4 regions of the Isoptericola sp. MSGPD8_1_ISO-PGPR-S23-394 genome follow, and region 1 is predicted to be linked to each of the others. Evidence: riboswitches for the same ligand, from Rfam matches in the RefSeq annotation. Region 1 holds a riboswitch; each other region holds the start of a gene.
The links. Region 1 has a riboswitch for thiamine pyrophosphate ahead of thiO (glycine oxidase ThiO). Riboswitches for the same ligand answer to the same signal wherever they lie in the genome.

Region 1 (4,091 bases):
GCTGCTCGTGTGCGCGGCCGGGCCCCGGTCGACGGCGGTGGCACAGGTCGCGCGGGCCGAGGGGCTCGACGCGCGCTCCGTCGTCGGCGGCGTGCCCGCCCTGCTCGGCTGACGCCGCGCCGAGCAGGAGCGGTCAGAGGGACAGGTCGAGCCGACCCTCCGGGGTCGAGCTCGCCAGCGCCCGCTCGCGGCGGGGGATGCGCCCGGCCCCCGCGGCGAGCCGGCCCGACTCGACGGCGAGCCGCATCGCGTGGGCCATCCGTACCGGGTCCTCGGCGCGGGTGACGGCCGTCGCGAGGAGCACGCCGTCGCAGCCGAGCTCCATCGCCAGCGCGGCGTCGGAGGCCGTGCCGATGCCGGCGTCCAGGATCACCGGGACCCGGGCGGCGTCCGCGATCGCCTCGATGTTGCGGGGGTTGAGGATACCCAGCCCGGAACCGATCGGTGCGCCCAGCGGCATCACCGCCGCGCAGCCGACGTCCTCGAGGCGCCGGGCCAGGATCGGGTCGTCGTTGGTGTAGGGCAGCACGACGAACCCGTCGCGCACCAGCTCCTCGGCCGCCTCCACCAGACCCACCGGGTCCGGGAGCAGGGTGACGTCGTCGGCGATGACCTCGAGCTTGACCCAGCTCGTGCCGCAGGCCTCGCGGGCGAGCCGGGCGGTCAGCAGCGCCTCGCGCACGGAGAAGCACCCCGCGGTGTTGGGCAGCGCGCGGATCCCGAGCCGCTCCAGCAGCCCCCAGATCCCCGCGTCGCGGGACGCCTCGCCGCCGGCGCGCGGGGCGACGCGGCGCATCGCGACGGTGGTCAGCCCCGTCCCGGAGGCCACCAGGGCCTCCTCGAGGGTGAGCAGGTTGGCCGCGCCACCCGTGCCCATCACCAGGGGCGAACCCACGGCGGTGCCCGCGATGACCAGGGGGTGCTGCACGTCGGTGCGTGTCATGTTCCTCCTCAGCCGCCCTGGACGGCGGTGACGATCTCGACGCGGTCCCCGGCCCGGACCACGGTGGACTCCCAGGTACCGCGGGGGACGACGACGTCGTCGATCGCGACGGCGAGGCCGCGGGGCGCGCCGTCGGCGACGTGACCGGGCATGAGCTCTGCCACCAGCTCGGTGACGGGGACCGCGCCGGTCGGGCCGAGGTCGTGCTCCGCGCCGTTGACCCGGGCGGTCGCCGGGGCGGCGGTGCGCTGGTCGTGTCTCGTCACGGTGCTCCTTGGGTCGGGGGATTGGTGGGGGAGAAGCGCCGCGGGTCGGTCGCGCGCAGGGCCGCGAGCATGGCCGACGGGTCGGCGCTCCGGACGTCGACGTCGAACCACGAGCCCGTCAGCCCCGCCACGACGACGTCGGCGGTCAGCGGCGCCAGCAGGATGCCGTTGCGGTGGTGCCCGGTGGCGAGGTGGAGACCGGGCACGTGCGTCGGGCCGAGGAGCGGCATGTTGTCGGGGGTGGAGGGGCGGGCGCGGGGTGTCGCCTCGACGAGGGCCGCCTCGTCGACCGCGGGCAGCAGCACCCGGGCGTCGCGCAGCAGGGCGAACACACCGCCCGCCGTGGCACGGCGGTCGTCCGGGTTCTCCTCGGTGGTCGCCCCGATGACGAGCTCACAGTGCCCCTTCCACGGGCCCTCGGTGGCCGGGGCACGGGAGACCACGTACACGGGGCGGCCCTGGACGAGGCCGCGGACCACGTGCCGGGGCGCGAGCTCCGGGTCGGCCTGCAGCCGCAGGGTCTGCCCCTTGACCGGGCGGACGGGGACCGCGACACCGGGAAGGTCCGTGAGCAGCGACGCGGACGCCCAGCCCGCCGCCACGACGGTCGCGCCGGCGCGGTGCAGGTGCCGGGTCTCGTCCACCGCGCCGACGACCCGGTCGTCCTCCATCTCGAGCCGGACGACCGCCCGGGCGGCCACGGTGCCGCGCGGGTGGGCGTCGACCGCCCGCCACAGCGCGGTGTGGGTGGCACGCGGGTCGACGGCGTGGTCGCCGGGAACCCAGGCCGCCTCGGTGAGGCGCTGGCCCAGCAAGGGCTCGCGCCGCCGGGCCTCGGAGATCGCCAGCCGCTCCGAGGCGACGGCGTGGCGGGTGTGCAGCGCCAGGATCCGGCGCAGCAGTGCGGCGTCGGTGTCGTCGTAGGCGAGGGTCAGCGTGCCGGACTCCCGCAGCCCGACCCCGAGGCCGGACGCGGACTCCAGGTCGGCGGCGAACGACAGCCAGCGGGAGGCGCCGGTCAGGTGCAGGTGCAGCGCCGTGTCCTCGGTGAACTCCGCCTCGGTGGCGGGGGCGATCATCCCGGCGGCGGCGCGGGTGGAGCCGTCGCCGGGGTCGGGGTCCAGGACGGTCACGCTGAGGCCCGCCTCGAGGGCGCGCCACGCCACGGCGAGGCCGATGATGCCGGCGCCGACCACGACGAGGTCGCGCGTGCCGGCGGGCGGTGCGGGCAGACGTCGGTCCAACTCGGTGCTCCCTTCGCTGGCATGATCCAGATCAGGTGGGACGGTCGGCGCCGCTGCGCCCTCTCAGCCCCGACCGGGGCTCCCGTGCTCACCGCAGCCTACCCGGGCACGCCGGTGGCGGCTCCTAGACTGCGTTGCGTGACATCCGACACCGTCCGTGGCCGGCTCGCCGACGCCCGCCTGTACCTGTGCACCGACGCCCGCGAGGACCGCGGCGACCTGGAACGGTTCCTGCACGCGGCGCTCGCCGGCGGCGTCGACGTCGTCCAGCTGCGGGACAAGACGATCGACGCGGCGCGCGAGCTGGAGCTGCAGTCGCTCGTCGCCCGCGTCGCGGCCGAGCACGGGGCCCTGTGGGCGGTGAACGACCGGGCAGATGTCGCGTCGCTCACCGGAGCGCCGGTGGTGCACATGGGGCAGGGCGACCTGCCGGTGCCCGCGGTCCGCTCGTTGCTCGGCCCGGGACCCGTGCTGGGCCGGTCCACGCACTCGGCCGCGCAGGCGGCCGCGGCGGAGGCCGACGCGGACGTCGACTACTTCTGCGTCGGCCCGATCTGGTCGACGCCCACCAAGCCGGGCCGCGCCGCCGTGGGGCTGGACCTCCTGCGCGAGGTCGCCGCCACGATCCCGACGACGCCGTGGTTCGCCATCGGGGGGATCGACGCCGAGCGGTTGGACGACGTGCTCGACGTCGGCGCCCGGCGGGTCGTCGTCGTCCGAGCGATCACCGAGGCGCCGGACCCGGAGCGGGCGGCGCGCGAGCTGCGCGAGCGGCTCGCCGGATAGCCCCCCGAGACCTGTCTCCCGGTCAGGAGACGTGGCACCATCACACCGCTACACCCGCCGACGCTGTTGGAGTCACCCATGAACGTCCGTCCTCGCCTTGTGGCCGCGCTGGCCGCGGCCCTCTTGCTGACCGGATGTACCGGGAGCGGCGACGAGGATTCCTCGGCCGACGCCACCTCGACCGCGGACGAGCCGGCGCCGGGCGCTTCCGGGAGCGCGGACGCGGCCGTCGGCACCGCCGAGGCGCCGGGGCCCGACGTGGTGATGGCCGAGCAGACGATCGACACCCCGGGCGAAGCGGGCGGCACGATCACCGTCACGCTGCGGACGCTCGAGGTACGGGACGACGTCACGACCGTGCGGTACGCGCTCCGTTGGGAGAACGACGGCGCGGCCGACGACGAGACGGCCAGCCACAGCGACCTCGGTGTCGACTGGATCCCCACCGTCACGGACACCGCCGCGCTGGTCCAGTACCGGCCCTTCTGCACGAGGGGATCGTGGCAGGAGGGCGCCATCTCTCAGCAGCAGTGCGGGTACAGCGCCACTGCCTCGCCCAAGTACCCGTTCGACGGGTTCGTCAACCACGCGACGAACGAGGGCTGGGCCATGCTGCCGGCGCCGGACGGCGAGCCCGGGACGCTCGACGTCGCGCTCGGCCAGGGGCTGCCCGTGTTCACCGGTGCCACCGTGACCTCCGCGGGCGATCCGGCATGAGGACCTGGTCGGCCGTCGCGCGAGGAGCGGGAGGCGTCGTGGTGCTGTCCGCGACGACGCTCGCCGGGCCGGCGCACGCGACGTCGTCCCCGAGCCCCCACCCGCACGGCGCGGCCGTGGCCGAGGTGGCCGAGG
Region 2 (4,091 bases), 1.4 Mb from region 1:
CGTAGGCCGGGATCGATCCCGTCGGGCGAACGTCTCCCCAAAACCCGACTGAACCTATAGGGTATGTCGAGTAATGCCGATCCGTCTCCGGAGGTCACCGTGCACACCCTCGTACTCCTCGCCCTGGTCGGTCTGGGGGCACAGCTCGTCGACGGCAGCCTCGGCATGGCCTATGGCGTCACCTCGACGACCCTCCTGCTGATGATCGGCACCAACCCCGCGGCTGCCTCGGCGACCGTGCACCTGGCCGAGATCGGGACCACCCTCGCCTCCGGCGCCTCGCACTGGCGTTTCGGGAACGTCGACTGGCGCGTCGTCGCGCGGATCGGTGTCCCCGGTGCGGTGGGAGCTTTCGTCGGGGCCACGTTCCTCTCGTGGCTCTCGACGGAGATCGCCGGCCCGCTGATGTCCGTGCTGCTCCTCGGCCTGGGCCTCTACGTCCTGTTCCGGTTCACGTTCCGGGGGCTCCGCACCGACCGGGTGGGCCAGCCGCTGCGCCGACGCTTCCTCACCCCGCTCGGGCTGGTCGCCGGATTCATGGACGCGACGGGCGGCGGGGGCTGGGGGCCGGTCGGTACCCCGGCGATCCTCGCGAGCGGGCGGCTCGAGCCCCGGAAGGTCATCGGTTCGATCGACACCAGCGAGTTCTTCGTCGCAGTGGCTGCGAGCCTCGGCTTTTTCGTCGGGCTCGGGACGGCGGGGATCGAGACTTCCTGGGCGATCGCCCTGCTGATCGGCGGGCTGATTGCCGCCCCGATCGCGGCCTGGATCGTGCGGTGGGTTCCTCCGCGCGTCCTCGGGTCGGCCGTCGGCGGCCTCATCGTCCTGACGAACACGCGGACGCTCCTCGGGACCGAGTTCGTGTCCCTGGAAGGTGCCGCCGCGGCGGTCGTCTTCGGCGTCGTGGTTGTCGTCTGGGTGGGCGCGGTCGTCCACTCGGTCCGTGCACATCGCCGGGAGGTGGCCGGCGAGGCACCCGCATCCGACGACAAGTCGTCGCTGAAGCCCGTCGGGTGAAGCATCGGCCCTCGGGTGGCAGTTCTCCACCCCGGGAGTACGGTGGGCGGCACACCAGTCCTGACCGGGCGCCGTGCCCGGGAATCCGGAGAGTCGTCATGAGCGGGTCGTCGTCGCACCGCACCAGCCGAGCGACAGGTCTGGCCGCGGCCGCCGAGGCGCTGGCCGCTGGCGTGCAGCTCGTCGTGGGTCGGTACCGGGTCGAGGTCGAGTCCGGGCTGACGTGGTGGTCCGACGAGGTCTACCGGATGCACGGGCGGGAGCCGGGAGAGATCGAGCCCACCGTCGACCTGCTGCGCAGCCGCACCCACCCCGACGACCGCGCACGGCTCTCCCGGACAGCGGTCGTGGCGTTGCGGGCCGGGCGACCGTTCAGCAGCGCGCACCGCATCGTCGACCCGCACGGGAAGGCCCGCACCGTGGTCGTCACGGGGCAGGCGCAGCACGACGACGAGGGCGCGGTCAGCCACGTGGTGGGCTACGTGCTCGACATCAGCCCGGTGACGAGGGAAGCACTGGACCGCGAGTCGCACCGTGCGGTGGGGCGCGCGATGGTCTCGGCCGCTGCGGTCGAGCAGGCCAAGGGCGCCTTCATGGCGGTCCAGGGCATCGCGGAGGACGAGGCGGGCGACCGGCTCGGCGAAACAGCCGCACGGGCCGGCATCCCCGTCCAGGCGGCCGCCTCGCAGATCGTCGCGGCCCTGGCGTTGCACGCGGACCTCGCGCCGGACGACCGCCTCGCCGCGGCCTTGGCCGCCGTGCACACGGTGGACCGTCCCCACGGGCACGAGGCGCAGCTCGCGCGCCGCCGCCAGCGGAGCCGGAGCTGAGGGACGGCGTCCGGCCGTGGCGGCGCCGTCGGGCCTACACGACGGAGACGCTCTTGGCGCGCCGGTCGACCGCCTTGGTCACACCCTGACGGGCGAGCCGGCGGGCCAGCACGGCGACCCCACCGGTGACCGCCGCGAACGTGATCGCCTGGACGATCGGGATGTCGTCCGCGTCGAGGTCGATGGGGGCGTCGTGACCGGTGGCCTTCTCCCAGACGACCTTGATGAGCTTCTGCGCGACCCACCCGGCCGCGAACGTCGCGGCGACCGTCCCGATCTTGACCCCCAGCGAGGGCTCGGACTGCTCGGAATGCTCCACGGATCCTCCAGTACCAGACGGCAGCATCGGACGGTGCCGCGAGCGGCCCGCCCGACGGACGCCACCACCGTAGCGTGCGTGCGGTGTGTAGGCTCGGAGGGAACGACAGGGGAGCGCCAGCGAGCGCTGAGAGTGCGGTTCGCCGCAGACCCTCGAACCTGATCCGGTTAGCACCGGTGGAGGAAGTCGGGCTTCTCGATCCCGTGGTCCGCGAACGGCGGGCACGGCCCCCCTTCAGATCCGTCTGAGGAGGACGTATGACCATCCGTACCCGCCGCACCCTGGCAACCCTCGCCGTCGTCGGGCTGGTGCCCGCCCTGGCCGCCTGCACGGGCGACGACGCCCCGGGAGAGCAGGGGAGCACACCGGTCCCGGCGGACTCGTCCGCCGAGCTGTCCGGCACGGTGACGCTGGTCACGCACGACTCCTTCGCGCTGAGCGAGGGGCTCCTCGAGTCCTTCGAGGCAGACACGGGTCTGGAGGTCGAGCACGTCGCGGCGGGCGACGCCGGGGCGTTGGTCAACCAGCTCGTCCTGACCCAGGGCAGCCCGCTGGGCGACGTCGTCTACGGGGTCGACAACACGTTCGCGTCGCGGGCGGTCGAGGAGGGCGTGTTCGAGCCGTACACGCCCGAGGACCTGGACCCCTCGGTGAGCGCCCAGGTCGAGGAGGGCCTGGAGGGCCTGACCCCGATCGACCGTGGTGACGTGTGCCTCAACGTCGACACCGCGTGGTTCGAGGACGCGGACATCGAGCCGCCGACCGGCCTCGAGGACCTCACCGACCCGGCCTACGCCGACCTGACGGTCGTCACCAACCCGGCGACGTCGTCCCCCGGCTTCGCGTTCCTGCTGGCCACGATCAGCGCGTTCGGCGAGGACGCCTGGCAGGGTTGGTGGGCCGACCTCGCGGACAACGGGCTCCGGGTGACCGACGGTTGGTCGGACGCCTACTACGTCGACTTCTCCGGTGCGGGGGAGGGCGGGGAGCGCCCGATCGTGCTGTCGTACGCGACGTCGCCCGCCTTCACGGTCACCGAGGACGGCAGCGAGTCGACGACGACGGCGCTGCTGGGCACGTGCTTCCGGCAGGTGGAGTACGCGGGCGTCCTGGCGGGGACGGACAACCCGGACGGTGCCCGTGCCCTGGTGGACTTCCTCGCGTCCGGCGAGGTCCAGGCGGACATCCCGGCGAACATGTACATGTACCCGGCCGACGAGACGGTCGAGCTGCCGGCCGAGTGGGAGCAGTTCGCACCGCTGGCCGACGAGCCCTACGACGTCCCGGCCACGGAGATCGCCGAGCACCGCGACGAGTGGATCGAGCAGTGGACGGCCACGGTCATCGGGTGAGCCGGAGGCGACGCGAGGGTGAGGGCCGCAGCGGAGCAAGGCACTCGCCCGGTGCGGAGCCGCAGGCTCAGCCGAGACGGCATCGGGTGAGCCGGAGGCGACGCGAGGGTGAGGGCCGCAGCGGAGCAAGGCGCTCGCCCGGTGCGGAGCCGCAGGCTCGCCCAGGACTCGCTCCGGTGAGTCCGCGGCGCCGGCCCCGGTGGGCGTGGTTGGGCTGGGGCGGGGCGGTCGGCGTCCCGCTGGTGTTCCTCGCCGTCTTCTTCGCGTGGCCCGTGGTCGCGCTGGTCGTCGAGGGCTTCTTCGCCGACGACGGCGCGGGCGGGCGGACGCTCGACCTCTCCGGCTTCGCGGAGGTCCTGAGCGAGCCCCGGACGTGGCGGGTGGTCGGGCAGACGCTGGCGCAGGCGAGCGTCGGGACGCTGCTCAGCGTGCTGCTCGGCCTGCCGGGCGCCTACGTGCTGTACCGGTGCCGGTTTCGTGGTCGTACGTTGCTGCGCGGCCTCGTCACGGTGCCGTTCGTGCTGCCGACCGTCGTCGTCGGCGTCGCGTTCCGCAACCTGTTCACCCCGTCCG
Region 3 (4,091 bases), 920 kb from region 1:
GCGGCGGCCCGGCGTCGGGGGTGCACGCCGCCAGACCGTGGGTCACGGTGTCGCGGCAGGCCGCGAGGTCTCCGGCGGACCAGGCGGCGTCGACGGCGCCCAGGACGGCTGCCATGACGTCGCCGGGGACGGCGGTGCCGGGACGTGCCACCAGGGCGTCGCGGGCGAGGTCGAGGCTGGCACAGGCGTCGGTGGCCGGGCCGTCGGCCTGGAGCTGCTGTCCGCGGGCCAGCTCGACCAGTCCGGGCGGGGGCGCCGTCGTCTCCATGGGCCGAGGCTAGGCGGATGCCGTCCAGGCGCCAGCCGGCGTTGTGCCCGGCCCCGGCCGCCGGCAGCCGATGCTGTGCGGGGGCACACGGGCGGGTGGCCGCACGACGGTGCGACCACCCGCCCGGTCGGGGGGAGCGGAGGTCAGAAGGGGCAGGAGCTCTCGTACACCTCGACGTCCGAGAACCATCCGGTCGAGGGGCCGGGGCACAGGAACTGCGTATACCGGTCGTCGTCGTCGACGAACCGCTTGAGCCAGGAGATCGAGTACTTCGCGATCGTCGTGTTGGAGTAGTTGGGGGCGAAATGGCTCGCCCCGTCGAGCTCCAGGTAGGCCTTCGGCAGGTCGTCGTCCAGCGACTCGTAGAACGGTTCGGCGTGCGTCTCGTGGCGCGCCACCGAGTCGTTCTCGGCGCCGAAGATCAGCGTCGGGGTCGCCACGGACGACCAGTCCTTCTTCAGGTGCCACGGCGTCATCGGGATGGCGGCCTTGATCTCCGGGTTGTCGTCCACCGCGCGCAGCGTGCCGCCGCCCCCCATGGAGTGACCCATGAGTGCCAGGCGGTCCTCGTCGATGCGATCGGCCACCGGGCTGGAGCCGGTGAGGTAGTCGAGCGCCGCCTGGATCTGGTCGGCGCGCGAGTCGGGCTGGTCGTAGATCGAGTTCGTGGCCATCGTGAGCAGCACGAACCCCTGGGAGGCGAGCCGGGGGCCCAGCCACGCGATGGTGCTCTCCGTACCGGTGTAGCCGGGCGAGACCACCACTGCGCCGAAGGCCCCGTCACCGGTGGTGGTGGGGTAGTAGATCGTGCCGCCGCCGAACCCGGAGACCCAGCTCGAGACGTTCCGCTCGGAGACGGTGTAGGCCCCTCGGGTGGCCTCGATGCTCGACTCGGTCGGGTCCGGTCCGCGCTCGTACGGGTTGTCGGCCGCGTGGGCCGCGGCGCCGGAGGCGACCCCGATGCCCACGGCGACGGCGAGGGAGGCCAGGGCTCCCGTGAGACGTCGGCCCGACCGGGCCGTGCTCGGTGCGTGCTGCATGATGCGTCCTCTCTGACGGTTCTGACAGCGCTGACGGTGCCTCGCCGGCCGGTCGTCGTCGGTGACGCCGGACGCGGCGGAGCGGGTGCTGCTCGCCCAGCGTGCTGGTGGCGGCTGCACCGGGCATCGGCAGGATCGCCGGTGCCGGCCCGCCGGGGCGCGGGTGAGACACCGTCTCGGGCCGCCGGCGGCCGCGCTACGGTGGTCCGACGACACGGGGTGCGCCCGCCCGGGAGCTGAGATCACACCCGTCGAACCTGAAGCAGCCAGCACTGACGAAGGGATGTCGCGATGCCGTCGAACCCGCGCACCGTCACCACCGTGACCGCCGTCGCCACCCGAGCGGCCGTCTCCCGCCGGCCTGGCGCACCCGCGTCACGCCGGGCCGTCCCGCGGGTGCTCTCCGTCGCGGGGTCCGACCCGAGCGGCGGAGCGGGCATCCAGGCGGACCTGAAGTCGGTGGCTGCCGCCGGCGGCTACGGCATGGCTGCCGTGACGGCGCTGACCGCACAGAGCACGCAGGGGGTGAGCGCGGTGCACGTGCCGCCGCCGTCGTTCCTCGCGGAGCAGCTCGAGACCCTGTGCGCCGACGTGACGCTCGACGGGGTCAAGATCGGCATGCTGGCCACCGCCGGAGCGGCCCACGTCGTCGACGAGTGGCTCGACCGGCTCGCCGGGCCGTCGCGGCCCCCGGTGGTGGTCGATCCCGTCATGGTCGCCACCTCCGGAGACCGTCTGCTGGACGGCGACGGCGAGGAGGCCCTGCGCCGGGTGCTGGACCACGCGGACGTCGTCACGCCCAACACGGCCGAGCTCGCCGTGCTGCTGTGCGAGCCCGTCGCCACCGACTGGCGGGGGGTGCTGGGCCAGGCGGCGGTGCTGGCCGAGCGGCACGGCGTGCGCGTCGTGGCCAAGGGCGGCCACCTGGACGGGGACCAGGTGCCCGACGCGCTCGTCGCACCCGACGGGCTGGTGGTCGAGGTCCCCGGTACCCGGTTGCGCACGTCCAGCACGCACGGCACGGGCTGCTCGTTGTCGAGCGGCCTGGTGACGCGATACGCGCGCGGCGGCGACTGGGCCGAGGCGTTGCGGGAGACGAAGTCGTGGCTCACCGGTGCGATCGCTGCCGGGGCGGCCCTGGAGGTCGGTCGGGGGAACGGGCCGGTGGACCATCTGTGGGCGGCGCGCCGGGGCCCTGTGCCGGGCTGAGCCGGGCTGACTCGTGTCGGCTCCTGCGGGCCTGAGTCCTGCCGGGTGCGGCCCGGCGGGACCGCGGGATCCGTCAGTCGAACAGGTCGCCGATCTCGTCCAGGATCCCGCCGAGGACCATGCCGCCCAGCACGGCGCCGAAGGCCCCCGAGCTCCCGCGCCCCGCGGCCGTGGGCCGTCGCTCGTCCCACGGCCGCGCCGCACCGCCGCCCGCCCGCGCGAGGTCGCGGCGGGCGAGCTCGGTCGCCTCGGTGGCGAGCGCCGCGGCGCGGCGGGCGCCGTCGACCGACGACTCGGCGTCGGTGGCGGCGCGAGCTGCCGCGAGCTCGCGTGCCGCCTCGGCGAGCCGGGTGCGGGCGTCCGGCCCGACGGGTGCGCGGTAGTCGTCGACGACGGACCGGGCCGCTGCCACCTGGCGGGCGGCATCGTCGAGCGCGGGACCCCGCTGGGCGGTCGCCCGTCGGGCCCGCTCGTCGCGCTCGAGGCGGTCGCGCACGGCGTCGTCCAGGGCGGTGTTGGTCTCCCGGAGCCGTGTCAGGGTGGCGATCGGGTCGCTCGGCCCGTCGGACGGCGGGAGCGACGCCAGGGTGTCCTCGAGGGCGTCCGCGGCGGTGTCGACGGGTCCCCGACGCCGGTCCGCGGGCATCGCACGTGCTTGGGCGAGCTCGGTGCGGGACTCCGCGACCAGCGCGCCGAGCGCGGCCTCGGCGCGCAGGGCCTCGGACTCGAAGTCCTCGACGGCGGCGAGCAGACCCTCGGCGCGGTGGACGGCCTCTTCGGCCGCGCGCGTCCCGGCCACCGCCTGGGCGACCTGCTGCGAGGTGAGGCGGCGCCGCGCAGCCGCCGCGCTGCGAGCGGCGAAGTCCAGCAGCCGGGCGGCCTGCGCCGGGTTGTCCGCCACCGGCGCGAGCGCGTGGTCCGTGTAGTCGGCGCGAAGCCGCTCGACGTCCGCGCGTGCCGGATCGACGGCGCTCCGTACGGCGTCGATGCGCTCCTCGACCCGTGCGACCGCCTCCGGCGTCGCGCGGGCGGAGCGGCGCCGCTCGGCCAGGCCGGCGTGCAGGTCGTCGAGGGCCGTCCCGGCGGCACCGCAGAGTTCCACGATGCGCCCCGACCACTCCTGACGCTCGGCGTCGGTGTCGGGGACGTGGTCGTGCAGGAGCTGGTTGAGGTGGAAGGCCTCGCGCAGGTGCCCGCGCGCCCGCCGCAGCGCCGGGCCGGCGTCGGCGGTGGCCGGCTCGCCCAGCTCCGCCACGGCGAAGGCCAGCTCGTCCTCGGCCAGCCGCGCGCGCTCGTCGGTGCGGACGAGCGCCGAACCGGCGGCGGTCGTGAGGCGGTCGAGCTCGGTCCGGGCAGCCTCGTGCCGGCGCTCCCGGCGTCGCCGTCCGCGGAGCAGCAGCGCGAACCCTGCGACGACCACTAGCACCACACCCGTCACCACGCCGACCAGCTGCACGCCATCCATGCCCGGCATCGTACGGGCAGCATCGAACGTCGAGCATCGAGCACCCAGGGCGGGGTGAGCGGCTCAGCCCGGTCGGCGTGCGACGACCTCGAAGGTGTGCCAGCGCTTG
Region 4 (4,091 bases), 130 kb from region 1:
GCCGTCGGTTCCCAGCACCCCGCGCACCACGACCTCGTGGTGGCGCGGGGTCTTGGCTATCCGGACCTGGTCGCGTCGCCGACGTTCGCCGTCGTGGTCGCCCAGCAGGCCGAGTCCCAGTACGTCGCGGACCCGGCGGCCGGGATCGACTTCTCGCGCGTGGTGCACGCCGACGAGAAGTTCGAGCACCACCGGCCGGTCGTGGCTGGGGACGAGCTCGTGACGGTCCTGCACGTCGACGCGGTCACCCAGCGCTCGAGCATCTCGATGGTCACCACGCGCTGCGAGATCTACGCCGCCTCCGGGCCTGACGACGCCACCCCGGGTGAGCACGTCGCCACGGTGACGTCGAGCCTCGTCGTCCGCGGGGAGGAGCCCTGATGACCACGCAGCGACCGGAGCTGGCAGCGCTGTCGGTGGGTGACGTCGTCGCCACCCGTTCGATCGAGCTCGACCGCGCCACGCTCGTCCGCTACGCCGGTGCCAGCGGCGACTTCAACCCCATTCACTGGGACGAGGCCTTCGCCACCGAGGTCGGCCTGCCCGGGGTCATCGCCCACGGCATGTGCACGATGGGCTCCGTGATCGGTGTCGTCGAGGACTGGGCCGGCGACCCGGGTGCGATCGTCCGCTACGGCACACGTTTCACCAAGCCGGTGCCCGTGCCCGCACGAGGTGCCACCGTGGTCGAGGTGACCGCCACCGTCGGCGCCTTGGACGCGGAGGCCGGTACCGCCCGCGTCGATCTCGCCGTCGTGCACGACGGCGCCAAGGTGCTGGGCCGCGCCCAGGCCGTCGTCCGCCTCTCCTGAGCGGACCTCCTCTCAGCGGCGTGCGCCGCGACGCGTGGTCCCTTCACAGCGGCGAGTGACACGAGTAACCTTCGAGGTGCGTCCCCAACGGTGGGGGCGCGGACATCGAAGGAGATGCTCATGCCCAGACGCGTCCTCACCCCTGCCGCCGAGATCGCCACCGACCCGTCCGCCCGCCCGGCAGGCGTCTCGCGCCGCGGCGTGCTCGTCGCGGGCGCCGCCGGGGCCCTCACGCTCGCCACCGGCGCCGAGGCGTGGGCCGCCGGGCACACCGGAGCGGGTCGCCCCTGGCCTGGCCACGCCGGGGGGTCCGCCGGATCCGTGCGGCGCGCCCACGAGTTCCTCGGCGTGATGACCGACGCGTACCCCGAGGTCGACACCGGGCCCCGCCTGGCCCAGTCCTACGCCGACCAGCTCGGGCTCTTCTCGACCGCCTTCGTCTACGACGTCGCCCTGATGATCTGCGCCTCGCTCGCCGGGGGGCACGTGGAGCGGGCCACCACCCTGGCCGACGGCCTCGTCTTCGCCCAGGAGCACGACCCGGCCCACGACGACGGACGCCTGCGCCAGGGCTACAACGCCGGCCCGTACACGTTCTACGACGGCTCCGCACAGGCCTACGGGCTCGAGCTGCCCGACGGCACCGCGAACATCGGCTGGCAGTTCGGGTTCCTCGGGACCGCGGTCGGAGACATGGCCTGGCCTGGCATCGCCCTGCTGCACACCTACGAGGCGACCGGCGACCGGCGCTATCGGGACGCCGCGGTGCGGATCGGCGAGTGGATCCTCGACAACACCTGGTCGGAGCGCACGCTCGGCGGGTTCTCCTTCGGGGTCGACGGCGGCAACGCCCCGATCCCCAACGGCTCGACCGAGCACAACGTCGACTGCGTGGCGTTCTTCCGCCAGCTCGACGCGCTGGCCGGCGGCCGGCGCTGGCGCCGGGCGGAGCGTCACGCCCGCGAGTTCGTCGACCGCATGTGGGACCGGCGTGGCGGCTACTTCTACACCGGGACGAACGACGGCGAGGAGATCAACACCGACCCGCTGCCCCTGGACCCTGCGACCTGGGGCTGGCTCGCGCTGCGGGCGAACCGGTACGGCCGTGCCGTCGACTGGGCGGCCTCGGACCTCGCCGCCCGCGACGTCGCGGGTGCCGGGAGCTCGCAGCTCCCCGAGGGGACCGCGATCTCCGGCGTGACGTTCTCTAGCGCGAGCCTGACCACGACGGCCTCGTACGAGGGCGTCCAGGCGCACCCGGACGCCGTCTGGCTGGAGGGCACGGCGCAGCTCGCCTGCGCGCTGGCCGACCGCGGGCGCGGGCGTCGTGACGCCGCCCGGGCCGAACGGCTGCTGGCCGAGGTCCGCCGGACGCAGGACCTGCTCGGTGGCGGGCAGACGGTGGGAGGGGACGCGCTGCCGGAGCGCTCCGGTGTCGTGGCCGCCACGAGCCTCGTCGACACCGGGTTCGGATTCGGCTACTTCCAGGTGCAGCACACCGGCGCCACGTCCTGGTACCTCCTGGCCGCCGCCGGTGCCAACCCGTTGCAGGTCGGCGGGCTCCGCCGTCGTCGTCCCTGACCCCCGACGCTGTGGGTTTGAAATCTACGGATCCGCATCCCTTGAGTCCGTAGATTTCATACCCACAGCGAGGTGGGGGGCGTGCGTGCTACGTTGCGGGTGATCCCACGGGAGCCTCACGCAGGGGCTGAGATCGGGCTGACGCGGCCCGGACCGTTGAACCTGACCGGGTCATGCCGGCGTAGGAAGATGGAGTACACATGTCGCACGACGCACCGTCGCGCGCGCTCGCCTTCGAGCGCGACACCGAGACCGGGATCGTGGTCCCGGTCACCGAGATCACCCTGGCCGACGCCCCTGACGGGTCGGCCAACCCTCCGGTGCGGATCTACCGCACCGACGGCCCGGGGGGTGACCCCACCGAGGGGATCCCGGGCCTGCGCACGGCGTGGATCGCCGCGCGGGAGGACACCGAGGAGTACACGGGCCGCGAGCGGTCCCTGGCCGACGACGGCCGGGGGGCCGCCCGGCGCGGAGCCGCCTCGGCCGAGTGGCGGGGCGAGCGTCGTCGTCCGCGCCGCGGCCTCGACGGCCGCACCATCACGCAAATGCACTACGCCCGCCGGGGCGAGATCACCCCGGAGATGCGCTTCGTCGCGATCCGCGAGGGGGTCGACGTCGAGCTGGTGCGCTCCGAGGTCGCGGCGGGCCGCGCGATCATCCCGAACAACGTCAACCACCCCGAGTCAGAGCCGATGATCATCGGGCGGGCGTTCACGGTGAAGGTCAACGCCAACATCGGCAACTCGGCCGTCCACTCCTCGATCGCCGAGGAGGTGGAGAAGCTGCAGTGGGCCACGAAGTGGGGCGCGGACACGGTCATGGACCTGTCCACGGGTGACGACATCCACACCACGCGCGAGTGGCTGCTGCGCAACGCGCCCGTGCCGATCGGGACGGTGCCGATCTACCAGGCCCTCGAGAAGGTCGACGGGGACGCCTCGCGCCTCACCTGGGAGATCTACCGCGACACGGTGATCGAGCAGTGCGAGCAGGGCGTCGACTACATGACGGTGCACGCCGGGGTGCTGCTGCGCTACGTGCCGCTCACCGCGAACCGGGTGACCGGCATCGTCTCGCGCGGCGGGTCGATCATGGCCGGCTGGTGCCTGGCCCACCATCAGGAGAACTTCCTGTACACCCACTACGACGAGCTGTGCGAGATCTTCGCGCGGTACGACGTCGCGTTCTCCCTCGGGGACGGCCTGCGGCCCGGGTCGATCGCGGACGCGAACGACGAGGCCCAGTTCGCCGAGCTCGACACCCTGGCCGAGCTCACCAAGCGGGCATGGCAGCACGACGTGCAGGTCATGGTCGAGGGTCCCGGGCACGTGCCGCTGCACCTGGTGCGCGAGAACGTCGAGCGTCAGCAGGAGCTGTGCGACGGCGCCCCGTTCTACACCCTGGGGCCGCTGGTGACGGACATCGCCCCGGGGTACGACCACATCACCTCCGCCATCGGTGCCACGGAGATCGCCCGGTACGGCACGGCGATGCTCTGCTACGTCACGCCCAAGGAGCACCTGGGGCTGCCGAACCGCGACGACGTGCGCACCGGCGTCGTGACCTACAAGATCGCCGCGCACGCCGCGGACGTCGCCAAGGGCCACCCGGGGGCGACCGAGCGGGACGACGCGCTGAGCAAGGCCCGGTTCGAGTTCCGGTGGCGCGACCAGTTCAACCTGTCTCTGGACCCGG

Region 2: linked by a shared signal. The riboswitch ahead of AC3RJ8_RS01665 (thiamine ABC transporter substrate-binding protein) and the one ahead of thiO (glycine oxidase ThiO) in region 1 are both predicted to bind thiamine pyrophosphate.
Region 3: linked by a shared signal. The riboswitch ahead of thiD (bifunctional hydroxymethylpyrimidine kinase/phosphomethylpyrimidine kinase) and the one ahead of thiO (glycine oxidase ThiO) in region 1 are both predicted to bind thiamine pyrophosphate.
Region 4: linked by a shared signal. The riboswitch ahead of thiC (phosphomethylpyrimidine synthase ThiC) and the one ahead of thiO (glycine oxidase ThiO) in region 1 are both predicted to bind thiamine pyrophosphate.

The regions. Positions count from the first base shown of each region.
Region 1 is NZ_CM176517.1:2,874,651-2,878,741, reverse strand. It holds gene moeB (molybdopterin-synthase adenylyltransferase MoeB) at 1-112, shown strand, start outside; gene AC3RJ8_RS13165 (thiazole synthase) at 134-943, opposite strand; gene thiS (sulfur carrier protein ThiS) at 952-1,209, opposite strand; gene thiO (glycine oxidase ThiO) at 1,206-2,453, opposite strand; TPP riboswitch at 2,445-2,549, opposite strand; gene thiE (thiamine phosphate synthase) at 2,592-3,239, shown strand; gene AC3RJ8_RS13145 (hypothetical protein) at 3,318-3,956, shown strand; gene AC3RJ8_RS13140 (OmpA family protein) at 3,953-4,091, shown strand, end outside.
Region 2 is NZ_CM176517.1:364,466-368,556, forward strand. It holds gene AC3RJ8_RS01645 (RrF2 family transcriptional regulator) at 1-5, shown strand, start outside; gene AC3RJ8_RS01650 (sulfite exporter TauE/SafE family protein) at 100-1,017, shown strand; gene AC3RJ8_RS01655 (PAS and ANTAR domain-containing protein) at 1,116-1,847, shown strand; gene AC3RJ8_RS01660 (DUF4235 domain-containing protein) at 1,882-2,166, opposite strand; TPP riboswitch at 2,264-2,368, shown strand; gene AC3RJ8_RS01665 (thiamine ABC transporter substrate-binding protein) at 2,424-3,518, shown strand; gene AC3RJ8_RS01670 (ABC transporter permease) at 3,695-4,091, shown strand, end outside.
Region 3 is NZ_CM176517.1:1,953,540-1,957,630, reverse strand. It holds gene AC3RJ8_RS08905 (LuxR C-terminal-related transcriptional regulator) at 1-268, opposite strand, end outside; gene AC3RJ8_RS08900 (alpha/beta hydrolase family protein) at 412-1,308, opposite strand; TPP riboswitch at 1,514-1,609, shown strand; gene thiD (bifunctional hydroxymethylpyrimidine kinase/phosphomethylpyrimidine kinase) at 1,600-2,517, shown strand; gene AC3RJ8_RS08890 (hypothetical protein) at 2,591-3,982, opposite strand; gene AC3RJ8_RS08885 (class I SAM-dependent methyltransferase) at 4,046-4,091, opposite strand, start outside.
Region 4 is NZ_CM176517.1:3,004,545-3,008,635, reverse strand. It holds gene AC3RJ8_RS13835 (FAS1-like dehydratase domain-containing protein) at 1-381, shown strand, start outside; gene AC3RJ8_RS13830 (MaoC family dehydratase) at 381-812, shown strand; gene AC3RJ8_RS13825 (Tat pathway signal sequence domain protein) at 933-2,393, shown strand; TPP riboswitch at 2,493-2,598, shown strand; gene thiC (phosphomethylpyrimidine synthase ThiC) at 2,594-4,091, shown strand, end outside.